DNA from 3 places in the Halomonas huangheensis genome. Region 2 is predicted to be linked to each of the others. Evidence: predicted binding sites of a transcription regulator. Region 2 holds the regulator's gene; each other region holds the start of a gene.
What was found. The regulator LexA, encoded in region 2, represses DNA repair genes until DNA is damaged. The targets are predictions, from matches to a motif close to TACTGTNTANNTANACAGTA.

Region 1 (3,234 bases), 240 kb from region 2:
TACCGGTGTCTGGATGAGACGGATAGCTGGTCACTGAAGCCTGGTGACCGTTTTTATGTAACACGCAATGATTCTGCCATTATCGCCGTAAGTTTGCCCGCTTCACCACTGACCGAGTTGCGAATGGTCGGTGCCCATACCGATAGTCCCTGCTTGCGCCTGAAGACCAATGCGGCTCAAACGTCAGCCGGATGGCTACAGCTTGGGGTGCAGGTATACGGTGGTGCCTTGCTGGCCCCCTGGTTCGATCGTGACCTGGGATTATCGGGCCGAGTGCATGTTCGTCACCCGGATGGTCGTCTCGAAGGATTGCTGATCAATGTCGAGCAGCCGGTAGCGATCATTCCCAGTCTTGCCATCCATCTGGACCGGGAAGCCAACGAAGGTCGTGCGATGAATGCACAGACACAAATGGCACCGGTATTTCTCCAGGGTGGCGAGGCCGAGGACCTCGAGCGTCTGCTCAAGGATTGGGTCAAGGAGCAGCACGGCCTGGACGATATTCGTGTCATGGATTTCGAGCTGGGATTCCATGATCTTCAGCCACCTTCCATCGTCGGTATCGGTGGTGAACTGATTGCCAGTGCACGGCTCGATAACCTGCTGTCCTGCTTCATTGGCCTGGAAGCAATGCTTGAGGCCGATGGCAGTCAGGGCATGGTGTTGGTTGCCAACGATCACGAGGAAGTCGGCAGTGCCAGCGCCTGTGGCGCCCAGGGACCGTTCCTGGGTGACGTTCTCAAGCGTATCAATGCGCAATTGGGGCAGTCTGGAGATGAAGGTTACATTCGTCTGATCCAGGCCTCGCGGATGATTTCCTGTGACAACGCCCATGCGTTGCATCCCAATTTCCGTGACAAGCACGATGCCCAGCATGGTCCGGCAATCAATGGTGGCCCGGTGATCAAGGTCAATACCAGTCAGCGCTATGCCACCAACAGTGCTACAGCGGCGATGTTCCGGGCCTTGTGTGAGGAAGTCGAAGTGCCGGTGCAGACCTTCGTTACGCGTGCGGATATGGGTTGTGGCAGCACTATCGGTCCGATTACCGCCACCGAAATCGGTGTGCCGACTCTGGATGTCGGCGTACCGCAGTGGGCGATGCACTCGATTCGCGAGACAGCGGGAACCCGTGATGTGGAATACCTGACGCGCGTGTTGACGGCGTTCTTCAACTGTCCCGAACTGGCGTGAGCTGCCCTGAGTTGGTGTTGGAGCCCTGATTCACAAGGAATGAGCACACAAGGAATGAGTGCACAAGAAATGAAGCAAGGGTCATCGTGTCGTGGGGCAGCGGCACGGTGACCGTGGGCATGCTATCGCGGCATGCCGATAGACGTTATTCCTTGCATCGCGAAAACGCCTCCGATAACGACAGAGCCCCCGCCGATCATTGATCGGCGGGGGCTCTGCTGTATCTGGTGGCTACGCCCTGATTTGAACAGGGGACCCCATCATTATGAGTGATGTGCTCTAACCAGCTGAGCTACGTAGCCTTTATTCGCGGCGTATTCTACCAGGCAGGTTTCTGGTGTCAAGCGACAGCGGATCGAAAAGGCTCTGGCCCCAGTGCTGAACGAGAGTTGTCGAGTCTCTACGATGGAGAAGCGGAGCTCTTGCCGGGTAATGAAATATCTCTCACAATACTGTATATATGAACAGTAATTACAGGCAGAGTGTACGAGCAGCGCTGAGGAGGACGATATGGGGCTGGATCATCTGATCAATCGAGGCGATGTCTGGCGTGGTCCTCGTGCACTTCGCTCATCCGACTCGGAGGTGTTGTCCACTGGCGATTCGACACTCGATAGCGCCCTGCATGGTGGCTGGCCGCGCGCGGAGTTGGTTGAACTGCTGCATGATCAGCCGGGGATCGGTGAATTGCAGCTCATGTTGTCACTGTTGGCTGATAGGGAGCACTCGGGATGGTTGGTGTGGGTTGACCCGCCTTGCCTACCGTATGCTCCGGCACTTCAACACCTGGGAGTGTCCCTGGAGGGACTGATGATCGTGCGTACTCGCAACGTGAAGGAGCGGCTCTGGGCGATGGAGCAGGCGTTGAGGAGCGGCTGTTGTAGAGTCGTACTGGGCTGGGTGCCGGTGGCTAATCCCACGGCGCTGCGTCGTCTGCAACTGGCTGTCAGTGAGGGCGGTAACTGGGGCGTGGTCATACGACCCGGACGCTTTCGTCAGCACAGTTCTCCAGCGCCCTGGCGACTATTGCTTGAACCCGAGGCGAATGGTGAGGCACTGGGTGTAACCCCGTTCAAGCGTAAGGGAGGCTGGGCCTTGCCGCGTTTGCGTGTCTCTCTGGGACAACGACCGTGGCTGCCCCCTGTTGGGGCGGCTCGAGTTGCTGATCGAGAGATTCGGCAAGCAGGGGCTGAGGGCCAACCTGAACTGCGCCTGGTGGAGAGACGGCGATGAAAGGACTGTGGCTCTATCTACATTTTCCCTTGTTGGCGCTGGAATCGCAGAGCGATGCGGCAGAGCGGCCGGCGGCTCTGCTTGATGAGCGCGCGGCGCAGGTGGTGCAGGTCAATGCTCTGGCACAGGCCGATGGCGTGGTGCCAGGCATGGCCATGGCCAGCGCCCTGAGCCTGGTCCCCAGGTTGCGAATGTTGCAGGCGTGTCCTGCTCGGCATCAAGCGCAGCTGGAAGGGCTGGGATTATGGAGTGGACGCTTCAGCGCCCGTGTCAGCTTGCGACCCCCGGATGGTGTCTTGCTCGAAGTCGGCAGCATGTTGCGCTACTTCCGTGGTCTCGAGGGGCTGCGGACATTATTGCGACACCAGCTCGAGAAGCTCGGCCTGACCTGCGTCACGGCCACTGGGCATACGCCCCGGGCTGCTCGGCTATTGGCATTGGATGGTGGATTCTGGGCGGAAGATGAGGGCCCACATCTGCAGCGCCTGACGCAGGTGCCGCTGTCGCGGCTTGATCTGGAGGCACGTCAGCAGTCGCGTCTCAAGGGGTTGGGACTTGCGACGCTTGGGCAGTTGCAGGCCTTGCCGCAGACGGAAATAGTCCATCGTCTGGGGAAGGAACTGGGTGATCAATTGGCGCGCATCAGTGGCCAGCAGGCCGATCCGCCGGAGTACTTCGTGCCACCGGAGGTGTTCTGTCGTGCTATCACATTGTCCCACGAGATCGAGCGAGCACCGGCGCTGATCTTTCCACTGCGTCGACTGCTGGTGGAGCTGGAGGGATTTCTGCATGCACGTTGCCGACGAG
Region 2 (3,234 bases):
TCCCTTCACTGACCAAGGCGCTAGTGGATTCTGCCTGCTCCAGACCACCTTCCGGCAGCGGCGCATTCATGGCCGCAACGACAACCGGACTCATACGCCGCACCAGATCCCTGACCGAGACATGCTCACCATAGTCCTTTTCGGCGATATCACGCAGCGCATCCAGGCCAGAGAAGGTAAATATGACGGTCCCCAGTACAAAGTGCAGACGCCAGAAACGCTCGGCGTCCGGCAGCTCTGGGGTCGCCTCGCGCACGAGGGCTACAAAACGTGTAAAGACGGTACCGAATTCATCCTGAATATAACGGCGCAAGTGCCCCTGCGCCTGACTATAGGCCAGCCCCAGCAGGCGCATGAATACCTTGAGACTGTGCTTCTCGGCAGGAACCTCCAGCACAGTGCGCGCCATGGTTTCCAGCAACACCTCAAGGGGAATGACCTTCTCGCCATAATCCGCCTCCAGCGCATCGATCGCTGCGTGGAAGCGCTCGGAAAACGGCTCCAGATAACGGGCAAATACTGCCTGGATCAACGACTTCTTTGAACCGAAGTGGTAGTTGACCGCAGCCAGGTTGACCTTGGCCTTGCCGGTGATGTTGCGCAGAGAGGTTTCAGCGAAGCCACGTTCAGCAAAAAGCACCTCGGCGGTGTCGAGGATACGGGTCATGGTGTCAGGCTGGCCCATAATCAGGCTCCGTTTTCAGAGGAAAAGCTGAAGGTGAAATGGCGCGGGGAGAGCGCCGGTTGCCGATACTGAATTCACCCACTGCCGCTTCCCGGTTGGAAACAATTGTTTGAATTCTTCCAAAAGTGTATGCGAGCAAGCGCGATGCCACAATCAGTGTGGTGAAGATGATGTTTGAAACAGGCCATGGAATTACCCGCAAGGAACATTTTTACTGGATAGGCGTCCATACTGTATACTTAACCAAGTAACGTGTCTGACCATGGCCAGATGCCTGGCAGATAAAGTCCCATGATCACCGGGCCTGTGGCGTTGAAGGCCACAGTTTCATCTTCACAACCTCGCCGCCTGAGGGAGGCCGAATGACACGTCCCCTGACTCCTCGCCAACAGAACGTCTATGACTTTATCGTCAAGACCATGAACGAGCTCGGTTATCCGCCAACCCGCGCCGAAATCTCGCGTGCGCTTGGCTTCCGTTCTCCCAACGCAGCAGAAGAGCATCTACGCGCCCTCGAGCGCAAAGGCGCCATCCGAGTAATTCGCGGCACCTCGCGTGGTATCCGTCTGCCAGCCCAGGAGAGCGATCCTGCCAACAGTTCAGATTCGCAGCCTGAAGCCAGCTCTCCCCAGGGGTTGCCGATAATCGGTGAAGTAGCAGCTGGTAGTCCGATTCTTGCTGCCGAGCATATCGACCGCTACTGCCCCCTACCTCCGGAATACTTCACCCCGCGCGCCGACTATCTGCTGCGCGTTCGCGGCCTGTCGATGAAGGATATCGGCATCCTCGAAGGTGACCTGCTGGCCGTGCATCGCACCGAGCGAATTCGCAACGGCCAGATTGTGGTGGCACGCCTCGAGGAAGAAGTCACCGTCAAGCGCTTCCAGCGCGATGGCTATCGGGTAACCCTCGAAGCCGAAAACGAAGACTTCGCCCCGATTCAACTCGACCTGCGCCAGGACAGCCTGTCGATTGAAGGCATTGGAGTAGGAGTGATACGCGGCGGCAGCGGACAGTCACTGGGGTAACGAGCCGCGAGCTACGAGCTGTACAGTGATGCCCCACAGTTCACAGGCCATGGCTCTCCCGAACAGGGATTTACTTACAGCTTGAGGCTTACAGCTTACAGCCCGAGCTGCTCGTAGCTCGTAGCTGAATAGAGATATCCATGCCTATTCGCAAGATCCTTCACGCCGACTGTGACTGCTTCTATGCCGCGGTGGAGATGCGCGACAATCCAGCGTTGCGAGATATTCCTCTAGCGGTGGGCGGGTCCGCTGAACGGCGTGGAGTCATCACGACTTGCAACTATCCGGCACGCAAGTTCGGTATTCACTCGGCGATGCCTACCGCTCGGGCACTACGTCTGTGCCCGGAGCTAACCCTCGTCCCGCCGAATTTCGACAAGTATCGTGAAGTATCGGCACGGATTCAGGCGATCTTTCATGAGTTAACGCCATTGGTTGAGCCGCTGTCACTGGATGAAGCCTATCTGGATGTGACGGATGTCGAGGCTTTCCAGGGCAGCGCCACCTGGATGGCGCAATGGCTCAAGGCCGAGTGCCTCAAGCGCACGGGTATAACGGTATCAGTAGGTGCGGCTCCGGCACGCTTTCTGGCCAAGATTGCCAGTGACTGGGAAAAGCCGGATGGGCTGACGGTGATTCGCCCGGACCAGGTCGATGCTTTCGTGCGCACTCTGCCGGTCAAGAAGTTGCATGGCGTCGGCCCCGCGACCAGTGCTCGCATGGAAGCCATGAACATTCACACCTGCGAGGACCTGCGAGCGCTGCCGATCGAGAAACTGCTTGATGAATTCGGCAAATTCGGTCGCCGCCTGTATGAGATGTCGCGCGGTATCGATGAGCGCCCGATCAACATCGAACGCGAGCGTAAATCGATCAGTGTAGAAACCACTTTCGAACGTGATCTGCCTGACCTGCCAAGCGTCAAGGGAGCCCTGACACCACTCTGCGAGAAGCTGAGCGAACGCGTTTCGCGCAACGGCAACCCGCCGCTGCTGTGCTTATTCGTCAAGATTCGCTTCGACGACTTCACCACCACCAACCTGGAAGCACGCGGGCTGGCACCCGAACTGGAAAACTTCGACCATCTACTGGAACAGGCCTGGCAGCGCGCCCGACGTCCTGTACGTCTGCTGGGTGTCGGAGTGAGGCTAGTGCCGGAAGAAGCCCGACTACAGCTGTCTCTCCCGTTTTCCTGAAGCTCACCAAGGCAGAAACTCATCAAGGCAAGAGCTCAGCGGACACCTGGATACAACGGATACCCGGATAGATGACGACGCAGCGCGTGGCGCTCGTCATCCGCCATGGCGTCCGGCCAGAGCCAGATCGTCGAACCACTCCAGCGCAAGGCAATCAACCGGGGACCGAGCGCCACACACTGCAACTTGATCGGCTGCCAATGCTCCCGCCCCGGGCTCCGCCACTCCCACCGCCCGGGTACCGCCGATAACTGCGCCTCGAGCCCGATCCGGCCCGAAGACATACTCGCACTCCCCGGGATCGAGGAGCCCGGCTTTGAGGAAA
Region 3 (3,234 bases), 2.4 Mb from region 2:
ATTGGTCACTGCCTGGCGCTTGGCCGACTGTCCCACCAGCGTTTCACCATCGTCGGTATAGGCGATGATGGAAGGAGTCGTACGACCGCCTTCAGCGTTCTCGATGACTTTGGCGCTGTCGCCGTCCAGTACCGCCACACAGGAGTTGGTAGTACCAAGGTCAATACCAATGATGCGTCCCATAGGAAATCCTCGAATTCAGTATCTTGCCAAAACTTTGCTGTTAAAAGCCTGATGTCACTCTGGCGGCCTTCACCGCGGGGTTGCCAACTATGTGGGGGGCCTGTCGAGCATTTTCAAGTCCCGATCTGCACGCCCCGAGCAACCAGATCTGCCCAGATGCCGTTGGTGGCGCAGGCGTGTCAGCCTGCTGCCTGGCTCACCACCACCATCGCCGGACGCACCAGGCGTCCATTCAGCAGGTACCCCTTCTGCATAACGTCAATCACCGTGCTGGGATCGACCTCAGGGTTGGGCACCATGGCCATGGCTTCGTGGTGTTGGGGGTCGAAGGGCTCGCCGTGGGGCTCCACGGTTTCCACCCCAAACTTGCCAAGCACATCCATCTGCATCTTGAGTGTCATCGCCACACCTTCACGATGTACTTCAGAGGCTTCGTCACCCATAGCCTCGAGCGCCTTTTCCAGGCTATCGACTACCGGCAACAGCTCCCTAACAAACTTCTCAAGAGCGAACTTGCGTGCCTTCTCCGCTTCGGCCTCAGCCCGACGACGTACGTTCTGCGCCTCAGCAGCAGCACGCAGGGCCTGGTCTTTCGCCTCGGCAACACTCTGTTCCAGCTCAGCAACGCGCTCGGCGAGAACTTCCGCCTCCGGGTTATCTGCTGTTTCGAGCGTTACCGCATCGTCATCAGTCTGCTCCACCACCCCTTCGAGCTCAGTCTCGACAGACTCGGCGTTTTCCGCCGTCTGCTGAGCTGCCTGTTCATCGTCGAGCGGGGTCTGTGAATCTTTGGCCATATCAGCCTCCTGAGTGCTGGAACCGGGGTTGTCTGGAAAAATCCAAGCGCCCGTCGCGGCGCGATTGGAGGCTATATGGGGATGTCCGTCACAATCTCAAGGCCCGAAGCAGGTAAGCCGGGTAGATTGGTGTACAAAAGTCGTAGAGCGAGGCAGCTCAAAAAGCTCAGCATGAGATGATCAGGCCTGGCGAAATTCACGGAAAAATCGTGGCTTACAAGGCAGGCATGAGCGTTTTCAGGAGGGGTGATTCGCTGCGCTCGCCACTCGGTTGTTTTCTCCGCTGTAATTCGACTCAACGCCACACAGTCGAACGTAGTAGTTTTTCAGCATTCTCGAACGTGCATTGAGCAGGACCTCCGACTACTGTATAAACACACATACCCACTGTATAAACACACAGACCGGGAATGAACTATCCGGTGTTTTCTGTCATCGCGCGCCAGGTTCCAGAAGCAGGGCGCAAGGAGGCTTGAATGCTGACCGAGCTCGCCATTTCTGATTTCGCCATTGTCGACCAGCTGGAGCTGGAGCTGGATACCGGCATGACCGCCATCACCGGAGAAACCGGGGCCGGCAAGTCAATTCTGCTCGGCGCACTGGGGCTTTGCCTCGGAGAGCGTGCGGATGCCGGCAGCGTCCGCCACGGACAGGCTCGTGCCGACCTTTCAGCACGTTTCGATATCAGCGCCCTACCGGCAGCTCGCGACTGGTTGGCCTGCCGGGAATTACCCAGCGACGATTGCCTGCTGCGTCGAGTAGTGACCAAAAGCGGTCGTTCAAAGGCCTGGATCAACGGGCAACCTGTGACCATTGGCGACCTCAAGTCTCTCGGCGAGACACTGATCGAAATCCATGGCCAACATGCCCACCAGGCCTTGCTCCGCGAAGAAACCCATCTACGACTACTCGATGACCTGGCCGGGCATCGTGAAAGCGTCAGCCAGCTCGGCGAACTGTATCGCCAATGGCAGACCACAAGGCGCAAACTCAAGCGAATCGCGGATGACGGAGATGAGCAGCGAGCCCGACGGCAACTCCTGCGCTATCAAGTCGAAGAGCTTGATCAGTTGGGGCTGGTTGAGGATGAATTGCTCAGTCTCGAGGAAGAACAGGGAAGCCTCGCTCATGCCGAAACTCGCCTGGCAGAGACCCAGTTCGCCATCGACTGCTGCGATGGAGAAGACGGCGGCGCCCTCCCCTTGCTGCACCAGGCAGTACAGCGCCTTGGCGAACTGCATGGCAGCGAACAAGGAAGCCTGGCCAATGCCATCAGTCTGCTTGGCGATGCCTGTATCCAGCTTGAGGAAGCGTCACGCGAACTCGGCCAGGTGATGGGCGATGTCGAGCTCGACCCCGAACGCCTGGCCTGGGTCGAGCAGCGCCTCGCGGAAGTTCACCGCATCGCACGCAAGCATCATGTCATGCCGGAAGAAGTCCCAGCCCTGCATCAGCGACTCACTACAGAACTGGCCAGCCTGGAAGATGACGAAGACGACCTCGAGACACTTGCCGAAGAGGCAGAGTCACTCAAGGCACAGTGGCGCGAGCTCGCCGAGACAGTCAGCCAGGCTCGGCAGGCTGCGGCCACCCGCTTTGCCGAAGAAGTACAGCAACAGCTGGCCTTTCTCGCCATGGGCAAGGCCACCTTCGAGGTCGAAGTCAGCCGTCGTGACAGTGCTGCACCGGAAGGCATGGATTACGTACGCTTCCTGATCGCCGCCAACGCAGGACAGCCTCCAAGACCGCTGGCCAAGGTCGCTTCAGGCGGTGAACTGTCGCGGATCAGCCTTGCGATTCAGGTAATTGCCACACAGCACTCGACCATCCCCAGCCTCGTATTCGATGAAGTCGATGTCGGCGTGTCAGGAGCCACAGCAGAGATAGTCGGCCAGTTGTTGCGCCGACTCGGCAAGAAAGGACAGGTATTGACCGTTACCCACCTGCCACAGGTTGCTGCTCAGGCCCATCATCACCTGCATATCCACAAACAGGACGAGAACGACACCACTCTGACACGCATGACTCTGCTGGATGAAGCCGGCCGCGTTGGCGAGCTTGCGCGTCTGCTTGGCGGTGTGAAGCTGTCTGACCAGACATTGGCCCATGCCCGGGAGATGCTCAACGCAAGCCAGTCACCTCACCACTGACTTGCTTCGTCATCGATCAGCGCCACCCAGGATCAACTTCATCACTTCGGTTTGAAACTTCCATGCCGAAAGACCGAGCTGAAAACCAGAAAGGCCCCGAATCT

Region 1: the regulator LexA is predicted to act here: its motif matches at 1,645-1,664, upstream of imuA (translesion DNA synthesis-associated protein ImuA).
Region 3: the regulator LexA is predicted to act here: its motif matches at 1,366-1,385, upstream of recN (DNA repair protein RecN).

What each region holds. Positions count from the first base shown of each region.
Region 1 covers NZ_CP013106.1:2,865,644-2,868,877, reverse strand. The annotation lists gene AR456_RS12485 (M18 family aminopeptidase) at 1-1,194, shown strand, start outside; tRNA gene AR456_RS12480 (tRNA-Met) at 1,420-1,496, opposite strand; gene imuA (translesion DNA synthesis-associated protein ImuA) at 1,705-2,427, shown strand; gene AR456_RS21620 (Y-family DNA polymerase) at 2,424-3,234, shown strand, end outside.
Region 2 covers NZ_CP013106.1:2,626,865-2,630,098, forward strand. The annotation lists gene AR456_RS11495 (TetR/AcrR family transcriptional regulator) at 1-685, opposite strand, end outside; gene lexA (transcriptional repressor LexA) at 1,048-1,713, shown strand; gene dinB (DNA polymerase IV) at 1,860-2,909, shown strand; gene AR456_RS11510 (hypothetical protein) at 2,945-3,193, opposite strand.
Region 3 covers NZ_CP013106.1:236,678-239,911, reverse strand. The annotation lists gene dnaK (molecular chaperone DnaK) at 1-183, opposite strand, end outside; gene grpE (nucleotide exchange factor GrpE) at 363-980, opposite strand; gene recN (DNA repair protein RecN) at 1,457-3,130, shown strand.